DNA from 3 places in the Thalassotalea sediminis genome. Region 3 is predicted to be linked to each of the others. Evidence: predicted binding sites of a transcription regulator. Region 3 holds the regulator's gene; each other region holds the start of a gene.
What was found. Region 3 encodes sigma-54, which starts transcription at its own class of promoters, with help from an activator protein. Its sites were predicted from a motif close to GTTGGCACGNNNNTNGNNT; they were not measured.
Positions count from the first base shown of each region.

Region 1: QUE09_RS16895 (PEP-CTERM sorting domain-containing protein) is a predicted target of sigma-54. The motif match lies at 1,029-1,047, and genes of this name have one in related genera.
Region 2: QUE09_RS01680 (DUF1194 domain-containing protein) is a predicted target of sigma-54. The motif match lies at 1,982-2,000, and genes of this name have one in related genera.

Region 1 is NZ_AP027361.1:3,741,949-3,746,136, reverse strand. It holds gene QUE09_RS16900 (hypothetical protein) at 1-188, shown strand, start outside; gene QUE09_RS16895 (PEP-CTERM sorting domain-containing protein) at 257-976, opposite strand; gene prsT (XrtA/PEP-CTERM system TPR-repeat protein PrsT) at 1,184-3,982, shown strand; gene soxR (redox-sensitive transcriptional activator SoxR) at 4,011-4,188, opposite strand, start outside.
Region 2 is NZ_AP027361.1:366,666-370,853, forward strand. It holds gene QUE09_RS01670 (GNAT family N-acetyltransferase) at 1-91, opposite strand, end outside; gene QUE09_RS01675 (manganese-dependent inorganic pyrophosphatase) at 159-1,079, opposite strand; gene QUE09_RS01680 (DUF1194 domain-containing protein) at 1,206-1,940, opposite strand; gene QUE09_RS01685 (class 1 fructose-bisphosphatase) at 2,226-3,194, opposite strand; gene QUE09_RS01690 (zinc-dependent metalloprotease) at 3,435-4,188, shown strand, end outside.
Region 3 is NZ_AP027361.1:3,191,756-3,195,943, reverse strand. It holds gene hpf (ribosome hibernation promoting factor) at 9-296, opposite strand; gene QUE09_RS14615 (RNA polymerase factor sigma-54) at 321-1,829, opposite strand; gene lptB (LPS export ABC transporter ATP-binding protein) at 1,884-2,615, opposite strand; gene lptA (lipopolysaccharide transport periplasmic protein LptA) at 2,612-3,070, opposite strand; gene lptC (LPS export ABC transporter periplasmic protein LptC) at 3,102-3,668, opposite strand; gene kdsC (3-deoxy-manno-octulosonate-8-phosphatase KdsC) at 3,665-4,188, opposite strand, start outside.

The sequences.
Region 1 (4,188 bases), 550 kb from region 3:
TCGTAGATAACGCGAAAAATCCTAGGGCTTATCAGCTAGGCATGAAAGATACGCCTTATTACTGGAAGCGAGAAACGGCATTGGGGGAATTAATTCCTAATAAAGGCGATAAAACTAAGTTACGTTTTATTGGTGAAATAAAAGGTGGCAAGTATATCGCTGAATTTTATACACAAACGGTTAAATAATTAAATGTACACGCATAAAAAAACGCCGTGAAAATCACGGCGTTTTTTTAGAAGTAAGCGCTTAAAAACTATTTAGTTTTTCTACGACCTAACAGTAGACCTGCAATACCAAGCCCAAATAAGGTTAGCATGCCAGGCTCTGATACTTGAACCACAGCAGGTGCTGGTTCTTCTTTACCAAAGAATGTAAGGTGAGATAAGCCTTTTTCATTTGGTGTTAGGTATGTACCTTCATTAACCGCAACTGCTGAACTAATACATGCTAAGCTCAAGTTGCTGTCGCTAACAGAGTTATTCGTTCCATCAAATGCACTACAAGTACCGTTATTAATAGCACTGTCGTTAACAGTCCAAAACAAGTTATAGCCCTTGCCAGTTTTTGCAATCCAATAATAGATGTCAACGTTGCTATTGTTGAATGTCCAGTTACCACTGGCACTATTTGATAAGTTAGTGCCATTACCGTTGAATTCCCAATCAACCTTAGCCATTTGATTGTTGAACTTAGCGCCTTCTTCATAGTCGCCTGAGTCAACATCAAACTTGCTCAAAACCCATGCAATATCATATTGCACTTCATTTTCGTCTTCTGAATAAATTTTACAATCGCTAAAGCCGCTACCACCGGTTTTATTGATACCAATACCAGAGTCATTATCAAAAAAGTCTTTACAATCATTCTTTTCATTAATGAATGTAGATACGGTTGTTAGTCCTGCAACCGCACTAGTAGAGACAGATAATAAGGTTACAAACATCGAAACACTTATTGTTTTTAAAAAATTCATGGCCATTCCCATTGGTGAATTAGCATTACTGCATTACTTAATAATACTATCAAAGCAATTATTATGCCCACATGTAAAAAAGTATTATAAACAACGGTTTATTTTATGTGTCCGCGCGTTTTTGCACAAAGATGTAAAAATTACTGACAATCGCACGTCGAATTAATATATTCTAACTACTTGATGATTAAAAGTGAAAAGGAATATATGCGCTCTCGTTATCTTGGTTTTGTGTCAGTTATCTTAATGTGTTTATGTAGCACAGGCTTTGCTAATTCGTTGGAAAACTATGAAGCAGCAGAACGTGCGTTTCAAGCTCATGAATATGGTAAAGCAGAGACGTATCTAAAAAATTTACTCAGTCAAAATAATAAAAACACGACGGCACAGTTATTATTGATAAAAGTATATTTAGCTCAGGGAAAAGGTCATTTAGCTGAATCTGAGTTACAGAACGCCGGCAATATAGGTATAGATACTGCTGAGTCAAAATTGCTATACGCACAAGCCTACACACAGCAGGGTTTGTATAACAAAAGTCTTGATGCCTTAAAAATCGCTGAAAACAATCCTGCTATTATCGACCAAGTATATGTAGCAAGAGGTTTGGCGCAAATTGGCCTAGGACATTTTAATGTCGCCAAGCGTACCTTTGAGCAAGCATTGCGTGTTAACAGCGGTAATTTGAACGCTAAGCTTGGTTTAGCGCAAGTGCATATTATTGATAAAAAGGAAGCATTAGCTCATCAAATCTTAGATGAAGTATTAGATAGCTATCTGCCACCATTGAAAGCGCTTTCAATGAAGGCGAACTTGTTATATCAGCAAGCTGAGCTAATACCTGCACTTGCTTTAGTGAATCAAGTACTGAGTGAGTCCAACAATGATTTTAGTAGTCTATTGTTAAGAGCGAGTATCTATATAGAACAGCAGCGGTTTTCTTTAGCTGATGAAGATTTAGAAATTGTCTTGAATCAACTGCCGAATGAGCCCCGTGCAACTTTTCTTAAGGCCGTTGTTGCCTCTTCACAAAACCGTGATGAGGTTTCTGAGCGTGTCGTTAATAACGTTTTTGAAATTATTGGTAACATAGCGCCAGAAGTGATTGAGCGTTACCCCAGTTATCTCTATTTAGCAAGCTATGCAGCCTTTATGCAAGGTGAACTAGAACATGCAAAAACTTACTTAAATCGCTATTTAGCAATTGATGCCACTAGTTATCGTGCGTTGAGGCTGTCTGCTTCAATTGATTATGCATTAGGCAATTATATGATTGCTCTTGCTACCTTAAAAAAGGCTAACTTGGCTTATCCGAATGATGCGGCAATTAATTCGCTATTAGGTACCATCTACCTTGCATTGGATAATGATGACAAAGCGTTATTCTATTTTGAACATGCTAAATCATTAGCCAGCGATTTTATATTGTTTGATTTGCAGTTAGCACAGGCACTTATTGCAAATGATAAAGCAAATCAAGCGGCGGAGTTACTTGTTAATATTGCTAAAAAAAATCGGGACGAACCAAAAAATTTACAACTTATAGAACCGCTGTTGTTTAAAGCCTATGTTATGCAAAGAAAGTTCGAGCAAGCATTTGATGTGTCAAAGCGAATCGTTGCTCATGATCCTACGGTGGAAAACTTATACCAACAAGGGTTGATTTTATTAGAGCTAGGTAAAATTGATGCGGCTATTGAAAATATTGACAACGCGCTATCCGTCGATCCGAGGTTTATTCCCGCTGTCATTGCCAAAGCAAATATACTGGCTCAACAGCATGATGTCGAGCAAGCTATTCGTTATACTGAAGCCGTTTACAAAGACAAAAATGATGCGCAACTGGCATTTTCAATTGCGCAGTTTTACCAACAAAATGATCAATTGCCAAAGAGCGCTGAAAAGCTTGCGCAGGCGTATGAATTGGCGCCTGAAAATTTTGAGATCACAAAAGCTTATATAACGCTTTTATATCGAACAGAACGTCAAAAAAAGGCGTTAGATATTGCAGAAGGCTATCTTAAAAAGTATGCCGATAACTTGCCTATGTATTATTTATTAGCAGATCTATATTTGGCGCAGAATAGTATAGATAAGGCGCATCAAGTACTTAAAGATGCTTTTCGTTTAAACCTTAAAGATATTGAAAAGTCAGCACTTTATCGTAAAGTAGCAGCAATTTATGGTAAAACCCTTAATGCACAAGGGGCACTTGACGCGTTACAAAAAGCTTTAGCTTGGCATCCGGCGTCACCATCATTGCTTGCGCTCGCAAAATATTACCAAGAAGTGGGTCGTATTGATGAATCGATAAAAGTAATTGAAAATTACCAAGACTCAATAGTGAGTGATGAAATAACATTGCTGTACGCGCAGAATTTATTGGCTGTTGGCAAATATAAAGCGGCAGCTAAGCATTTTCGTGACATTGATGATATATACCCAGCAGCTCAAGTCGGCTTGGTGCAGACAATGGTTGCCACAGAAAAAAGCGACCAAGCAATTAAATACTTAACAGAGCGTATCGAGCAGCACCCTAAACACCCCTTATTAATGTTAACAAAAGCTGAATTACTCGCTAATGCTAACGATTGGCAAGCAGCATTTGATATTTATCAGACGATTCTCTCGTTTTATAAAGATGCAACTGTATATAACAATGCCGCGTATTCGGCACTTCAATTGGGTAATTTAGCCGAGGCGAAACAGTTGGCGGAAAAGTCGTTAACGTTACAACCAAAGCAGCCAAATACATTAGATACATTAGGATTGATTTTATCTCAGATGCAACGTTATCAAGATGCATTGCCTTATTATCGACAAGCACTCGTTGTGAATAAGAATCGTCCGGATATCAAGTTTCATTTAGCAAAAACCTTGGAAGCACTTGATAGGGATCGTGAAGCGATGTCTTTATTAGCTGATATTGTTAACAGTAACGTTTATTTTGCCGAGAAAGAGGCAGCAAAGGGGTTACTTGATAAACTAATCGTTGAGCAGAACTAGAAATATGGTGTAGACCCACCAACGAAACCTAGGGCTTATTTACTTTATCCAAAATAACTGGACCACTAGCATGATCACCTAAGGTATCTTCCGGGTTATATAGCGGGCAGCTTGTCATCGATAAGCACCCGCAACCAATACATCCACTCAAGTAATCTCTTAACCTTTCCATATAAGCAATTCTTTGATTTAACGATTGTTGCCAT
Region 2 (4,188 bases), 1.1 Mb from region 3:
CTTGAGGATCTTGATCAAGCAGCCATAAAAGCTCACTGTCGTTTTCATCCATTAATCGAAAAGATAACCGTTTGCTATGTTTAATATCCATGTCAGCCCTTTTAAAAAAGAAAAGCTCAGCGAATACTGAGCTTTCTTGCCTATACTACGCTCTTGCTTTAACTAAAAGACGTTTGTAGTGGTGGCACGACTTGTTTTTTACGAGACAGTACTCCATCAAGCCATACGCGTCCGTCTGTAGATGCTTTATCAAAAGCTTTTGCTGTTAAGTCTTCGTTATCACTTACTACGAGTACTTCAGAGCCTTCTTTCATAATGTCTGTTAACAATAAAAGTACGCTATGACGGTTGCCTTCAGCTTTTAGGGCGGCAATGTCAGCTTCGAGATCTGATTTTATCTCATCAAAAATCGCTAAGTCGATGACTTCTAACTGTCCGATACCGACAAGATGTCCATTCATATCAAAATCTTTAAAGTCGCGTAAAACTAAATCACGGATCGGTGTGCCTTCAACCGCAGATTTTACTTTGAACATTTCCATACCAAGTGCTTGAGGATCTTTAATGCCTGCTATTTCAGCCAATGCTTCAACACACTTAATATCTGCAGTGGTGCAGGTTGGCGATTTAAAAATGACAGTGTCTGATAGAATCGCACACATCATTGCACCCGCAATATTTTTAGGGATTTCGACATCATGAAAGTCGTACATCATCTTAATAATTGTATTAGTACAGCCTACTGGACGGATCCAACATTCAAGTGGCGTAGACGTAGTAATATCGCCTAATTTATGATGATCAATAATCCCTAAAATAGTCGCATCATCGATGTCATCAGGCCCTTGTGTTCGCTCTGAATGATCAACGATATAAAGGCTTTCGCCTGCGTAACTTAATTTAAGCTCTGGTTGCTCAAAGCCAAATTTATCCAAGATAAAGAGTGTTTCAGGTGATAATTCACCTAAACGAGCTGGAACGGTTTCTTCCCCTAGCGCTGTTTTAAGATAAGATAAAGCGATAGCGGAACAGATTGAATCTGAGTCTGGGATCTTGTGACCCACAACATAATTAGGCATAAATATTTCTCTTATGAGCCGATTAATTAGAACTGGCGTTATTTTAGCAAAAATACAAGGACAAAAAAAAGCCGCTTAAGCTATAAGCGACTTTATTCTCGTTATATCGACTAGTTGTTGATGTTTTTAGCTTTGGCGAATGCGCGCTAAACCAACTAATGCTAAACCGAATAATGCTAATGTGCCCGGTTCTGGAACGGTTGCTGAAATTTCTCTGACCAGTTTGCGCTCGATGCCTGCTTGGAAATCAGCAAATGAATCAGCATGTAAATGGAAAGCATTTTGGCCACCAATGACGTTATTTTGGTAATAAGTACCTACACTTGTGCTTTCAATTGTAATGCCGTTGATGGTATCGATACCAGAAGCAAGTGCATTGTCTCTTGCAGCTGTTACACTAGCACCATCATTATTGGTACCGTCTCCAGATACATCAATTACTTGACGTGCAGCATCGTATGTATTTGAATTGAATAGAGATACACCATAGTTAATGGCTGAGCCAATAGCTGTACTGCCACTAAATGCGCGAGTTAAGCCAGCTAATGTATCTGCGAAAGCGATAGCATCAGCTGCGCTATCAATTAATGTCCAATCAATTTGAATAGCTTGTTGTGAATCGCCAGACCACTCTACGTATTGCACGGCAATTTTTCCTTCGTTGCCGGCTTCAATAGCGTTATGAACACTTGTAGAACGAAATGCTTGCTCATAACCTTGTAATTGCAGTACGTATTCGCTTGAATCTACACTACCAGAAACATCTGCTAGCAGCTGTAACTCAAGGTCAACAATCATATTCGCTTGAGAACTCATTGCTGTTGCAGCAAATACTACAGATGTTAATAACTTTTTAAACATGTCCTTATTTTCCTTGTTAATTAAAAGTACATGCGCCCGCAAAGCAATTAACTTGCCATAAGGAAAAAAGTCTTTATTAATATGTGTTTAGAGTGTTTGCACTAATGTACAATGGTGAGAATGTAAAATTATCTGACACATAAAATAAACAAATAATTAACGTAACTTTAATGGTCGGAGAAACTGAAATTCTTTAGTAATGACATGAAGTTGCAGGACAAGCATACGGTTTTGAACCGTATGCTTCATTTTAAAAGCTAAGAAAACAATGCGTTTAGAACAATGTTAATCGTAGTATTTTAAACAGGTATTAACTTCTTCTTTAGAGCCCATAATAACTTCAACGCGTTGATGTATATCTTCAGGCTCAATCTCCATAATACGCCCCTGTGATGTCATTGCTAAGCCTCCTGCTTGCTCAATAAGAAAACTCATTGGATTTGCTTCATACATTAAGCGCAGCTTGAACGGTTTTTCTGGGTTTTTAGTATCGGCAGGGTAAGTAAAAATACCACCTCGTGTTAACACACGATGAATATCACCGACCATTGCAGCTATCCAGCGCATGTTGAAATTTTTACCTCTTGGCCCCGTTTTGCCCGCAATAAGATCATTAATATATTGCTGCATTGGCGGGTGCCAGAAACGTTGATTTGACATATTAATTGCGAACTCTTGTGTTTCCGTTGGCACCTGAACATTGCGTTCTACTAATAAAAAGCCCCCGTGAGTGCGATCTAATACATAAAAATGCGTACCTTTACCAGTTGTCATCACTAACATGGTTGATGGACCATAAAGTACATAACCCGCACATACTTGTTTATGACCCGCTTGTTGGAATTGAGCTGGATCGCCCGCTTCTATATCATTTCTGGCTTCATGAATTGAAAATATGGTGCCGATGAGCGAGTTAATATCAATATTAGAGCTGCCATCTAAAGGATCAAAAGAAACGATAAACTTACCTTCTTTGTCACCAACGACTGAGTTTTCTTCTTCTTCAGAAGAAATAGCTCTTACAAAGCCAGACTCAAGTAATATATCTTTGATCAATTCGTTTGCGACGACATCGAGTTTCTTCTGTACTTCACCTTGAATATTTTCGTCTAATGTCGAGCCAAGTAGTCCACCTAGATGTGCTTGGCTTACGCGGAATGAAATTTCCTTTGAAGCAGCTAATATGGTTTTTATTAGGGAAATGAGATCTAATGGTACATTATCTTCACGTAATGCGGGTGCGAGTCGTTGCATTGTCTTACCTAATTTTTTACAGTATGAGTGGTTAAATTGTATAAAATGTACTTTTTACAATAGGCATGAATGCTTCATCATCCTGTAGTCGCTTTATCATGTTCAATTAACACTACTTGGTTGAGTTTTATTGAAAGTTTTCATGCTTTGTTACGGCGCGATTATAACAAAAATTTCGTAAAGCTTTACAGTTATTTTATCTGCAAAAATAAGGCTTTGCTTCTATTAAAAGAGAAAGAAATGAAAACACTTAAATTTGTTTGTTTACTACTAATTTGTAGTATTTTTTCAGTATGTGCTACCGACTCCATCGAAGCGTTTGTAAAGGGGAAGCAGCAACACCAAGGCTTTTTTACCTTTTACTATGACAAAGAATCTGGAAAAGTCTATGTAGAAATTGAGCAACAGCAAGAGTTTCTATTTCAAAGTGCTATGCCTCATGGCGTGGGCTCTAATGATATTGGCTTGGATAGAGGGCAGTTAGGTCAAACGAGGTTAGTTGCTTTTGAACGCGTAGGTGAAAAAGTTTTGTTAAGACAAAAAAATACCTACTATCGCGCTAATAGTAATAATAAGTTAGAGCAAAAAGCGGTCGAGGAAGCGTTTGCAAGTGCTGTGATTTGGGGCTTTAAAGTGGTTGCTGAAGATAATAATCGTTACTTGATTGATTATACGCCTTTCTTATTGTCCGACATCCATAAGCTCGGCGCCAAATTGAAAGCACGTAAACAAGGTAGTTTTTCTATTGATCGTAGTAGAAGTGCTTTTTATGCACCTAGAAGCAAAGCCTTTGATAAAAATACTGAGTTGGAAGCTACCGTTACATTTAAAGGCACTGGTGCTGGTCGTCATTTAAAATCAGTAACGCCTGATGACAATGTGGTTACGGTAAATTTTCATCATTCACTAATTGCGTTGCCAGATGAACAATACAAGACTCGCGAATTTCATCCTTACAGTGGCTTTTGGGCACATAAATATGCTGATTATGCAT
Region 3 (4,188 bases):
AATAAATCTTAGTGTTGATTAATTTTTCCCTTGTATTTAAGTATTTGTTTATCGAGCTTATTTACCAGGGAGTCTATGGATGCGTACATGTCGTCGTTTTCCGCTTTAGCATGCACTTCAGTGCCATTTAAATGCACAGTTGCTTCTGCAATTTGGCTAAGTTTTTCAACGGTTAATACGACATATACGTTATTAATATGATCGAAATGTCGCTCTAACTTAGCAAATTTTTTGTTCACGATGTCACGCATTGGGGTAGTAATTTCAACATGATGTCCGGCAAGATTAATTTGCATAAGCTGTATCCTTCTACTAGAGAGTTAAAGTAAACTTTTACGTTGGTTAGACGGAGGAATACTTAGCGATTCTCGATACTTAGCTATAGTCCGTCTGGCAACATTGATTCCCTGTTCAGCCAATAGTTCAGCCATTTTACTGTCACTAAGAGGCTTTGCAGGTACTTCGGCAGCTACAAGCTTTTTAATTAAAGCGCGTATAGCTGTTGAAGAACATTCTCCACCATTTTCTGTACTGACATGGCTGGAGAAAAAATACTTAAGTTCAAAAATTCCACGTGGTGTATGCATATATTTTTGTGTAGTAACACGTGAAATCGTTGATTCATGCATATCTACTGCTTCGGCAATATCATTCAGAACCATAGGACGCATAGCTTCGGGCCCATGTTCAAAAAAACCTTGTTGTCTTTGCACAATGCAGTTTGATACTTTTAATAGGGTATCGTTTCGGCTTTCTAAACTCTTAATAAACCATTTTGCTTCTTGTAAATTTGAACGAATAAATTGACTATCATTCGAATTTTTCATTGACCGAGCCATAGAAGCATATTGCTGGTTAACCGCTAGTTTAGGCGCAGTATCAGGGTTTAGCTCTACAACCCAACGACCATTTTTCTTTTCAACAGAAACATCAGGTATTACATACTGATCATCACTTTGAATAACAGAATCACCAGGGCGAGGATCTAATGATTGAATTAACCGAATAACTTCACGTAATTGATCTTCTTTTAAACGTGTTTTACGCATGATTTGTCGATAATCACGGTTACCAAGTAAATCAATATATTCATTAATCACGATCTTACTTTCGTTAACCCAAGGGGTATCTTTATCAAACTGGTTTAACTGTATCGTTAAACATTCTGCAATTGAACGCGCACCAACACCTATAGGGTCAAACATATTTATACGTTTTAAGACCGCTTCTACTTCATCTAATTCAACGTCATCGACGCCAACAGACTCTAGGATTTCTTCAGTTGTAACCGTTAAATATCCAGCGTCGTCAATGGCATCAATAATTGCCATTGCAATGGCTTCATCGGTTTCAGAAAATGGGGTTAATTTCATTTGCCAACGCAAATGATCTTGAATGGAGTCTGTGGTTTCACCTTGATAAACAAAATCATCTGAGGCAGGGGCGGCACCAGTATTAGATACACCAGCACTGTAACTTTCGTCCCAAGTCGTATCAATATTAAGCTCTTCAGGAATGTCTGATTTATCCATCGCTTCAGTGGTGCTGATTTCATCAACGGTTGGTGTTGAATCTTCCGAGCCATCACTAGTATTATTTATTGTCTCGTCATTAGTTTTTGCGGAAAAGGCTTCTTCTAAGTTATCGGGTTGGTTATCGTCTGAAGACGAAGCAGATTCGTCCACCTCTAATAAAGGATTACTTTCTAATGCCTCTTGAATTTCTTGTTGTAGATCCAAGGTGGACAACTGCAATAACTTTATCGCCTGCTGGAGTTGCGGCGTCATTGTAAGTTGTTGTCCAATTCGGAGTTGCAGACTTGGGCGCATTAATTACTTCTTATCCTTTCAAGTAAATCTTATTTTTTCTAAAGCATATCATAACTATAACGTGAATTGTTCACCGAGGTATACATCTCTTACCTGCTGATTTGCAAGGATTTGATCTGCATCACCTTGGGCGATTAATTCACCATGACTAACAATGTAAGCATGCTCACAAACATCGAGTGTCTCTCTAACGTTATGGTCGGTTATTAATATGCCAATGCCTTTATTTTTTAAGTGTAGAATAATTTTTTTTATATCACCTACAGAAATTGGGTCAACGCCAGCAAATGGTTCATCTAACAATATAAATTTTGGGTCAGCTGCAAGTGCTCTGGCAATTTCAACACGACGACGTTCACCACCAGATAGGCTCATGCCTAAATTTTCGGTAATGTGCCCTATGTTAAATTCTTCTACTAAATGTTCTAACTTCTCTTCTCGTTCTATGTCTGTTAATTCTTTTCTTGTTTGCAATATTGCCATGATATTTTCGTAAACGGTTAACTTACGAAAGATCGAGGCCTCTTGTGGTAAGTATCCTATACCTCGGCGCGCACGTTCATGCATAGGTAACAGTGTAAGGTCTTCGTCATTTAACGTTATTGTACCTTTATCGTTATTTACTAACCCAACAATCATGTAAAATGACGTGGTTTTTCCTGCACCATTTGGACCAAGTAAACCTACAATTTGCCCTGCGTTAACTTCCAAACCAACATTTTTAACTACCATACGCCCTTTATAGGACTTAGCCAAGTTAGCGGCACTTAATTTTGCATTGCTCATTTATTCTTTTTTTCCAGGTGCTTAGGCTGTAATACCGTTTTAACGCGCTGATCATCTTCACCATTAGCTAATACTTGCTCGGTAATAAAGTTGTAAGTAATAACACTACCGTTTACTTTACTGCCTTCTTGACGGAGCTCCGCATCACCTGAGATAGTAACGGTATTCTTAGCAGGCTCATACTTAATTTCATTCGCCTGTAAATAAATGGGGGTACCATCTTCAAGTGTTTGCTTAAACGTAGCGGGTTTTCCTTTTGCTATATAGGTTTTTGTATCTGTATCTGATGCTGTGATAACTTGCACAAGATCAGCTTTTATTATCAGTGAACCTTGTTTAATTACAACATTGTCGATATAGCTAAATATTTTGTTTTTTAGATCCGCTGCTTGTCTCGTTGCATCAATACTAATTTCTTGTTTTAAATCAATTTCAGCGGCATAAATGCTAGCCATACTACTAACATATAAGCTTACAAATAAAACACTAGTGTGTAGACGGTTGATAAATAGTTTGTTCATGTTGTGTGAGAGTTACCTGTTTCGTGTTTAAGTCTATTATTAAGCCAGTGCCTTGCATAGCAAAATCTACACCTTTGATTCTTATGCTGTTCTCGGAGCTAATAATATTAGTATTTAGGTCAAGCTCTAAATACTTTCCATGAATTTCTCTAATTAAACTGTTTTCATCCGTTGAAATTAATAATACTTTGTTTTCCAGTTTTACTCGATTGCTGTTATAAAGTGTGCCTTCATTGGCGCTTATTTTCCAGGGAGCGTCGCTATCTTTTGGGTATAACGTATATTTAGGAAACTCAAAATGTGTGACCGCTAATTCACTGTAATGTTCCATACGCGACGCATCGATGCGATACGTTAATAGTCCTTTTTGCGAAAAAGCTTCACTTTTTAAGGATTCCGCAATGAAGTCCGGCGTAATGTTGTTTTCTACCACTTGGATATCTTCCTGTTTTGTGTGATGCCATTCAAGAATGCTATAGGCTGTGACCGTCAAGACAAAGAATAATAAGGAAAATATCTGGGTGCGACTCATATACTTGCGCCTTTGGCAAACTTTAACGTATTTTGACTTTGCATGAATAAATCACAAACTTCACGAACTGCTCCAAAGCCTCCATGGGTATATGTAGTATAGTCGGCAATAGCTAAAATACTTGGGTGAGCATCTTTTACTGCGATACTTAAGCCAACATAACTCATACACTCAAAATCTGGCATGTCATCACCAATATAAGCAACCTGTTCAGGAACAAGCGATAGGCTGGCTATCATGTCTTTTAATGTTGGCAGTTTGTTTTCTTGCCCTTGTACGATATGTTTGACGTTAAGTGCAGACATTCTTGTTTGCACTATATTAGATTGTCTTCCAGTGATAACGGCAACATCAACGCCACTTGCGCCAAGCGCTTTAATACCATAACCGTCTTTAGTGTGAAAAGCCTTGAGTTCTTCGCCGTCATTGCCAAGATAAATACGTCCATCAGAGAATACGCCGTCGATATCACACACAAACAATTTTATTTTTTTCGCTTTTTCAAAGACTGAAGCAGGTA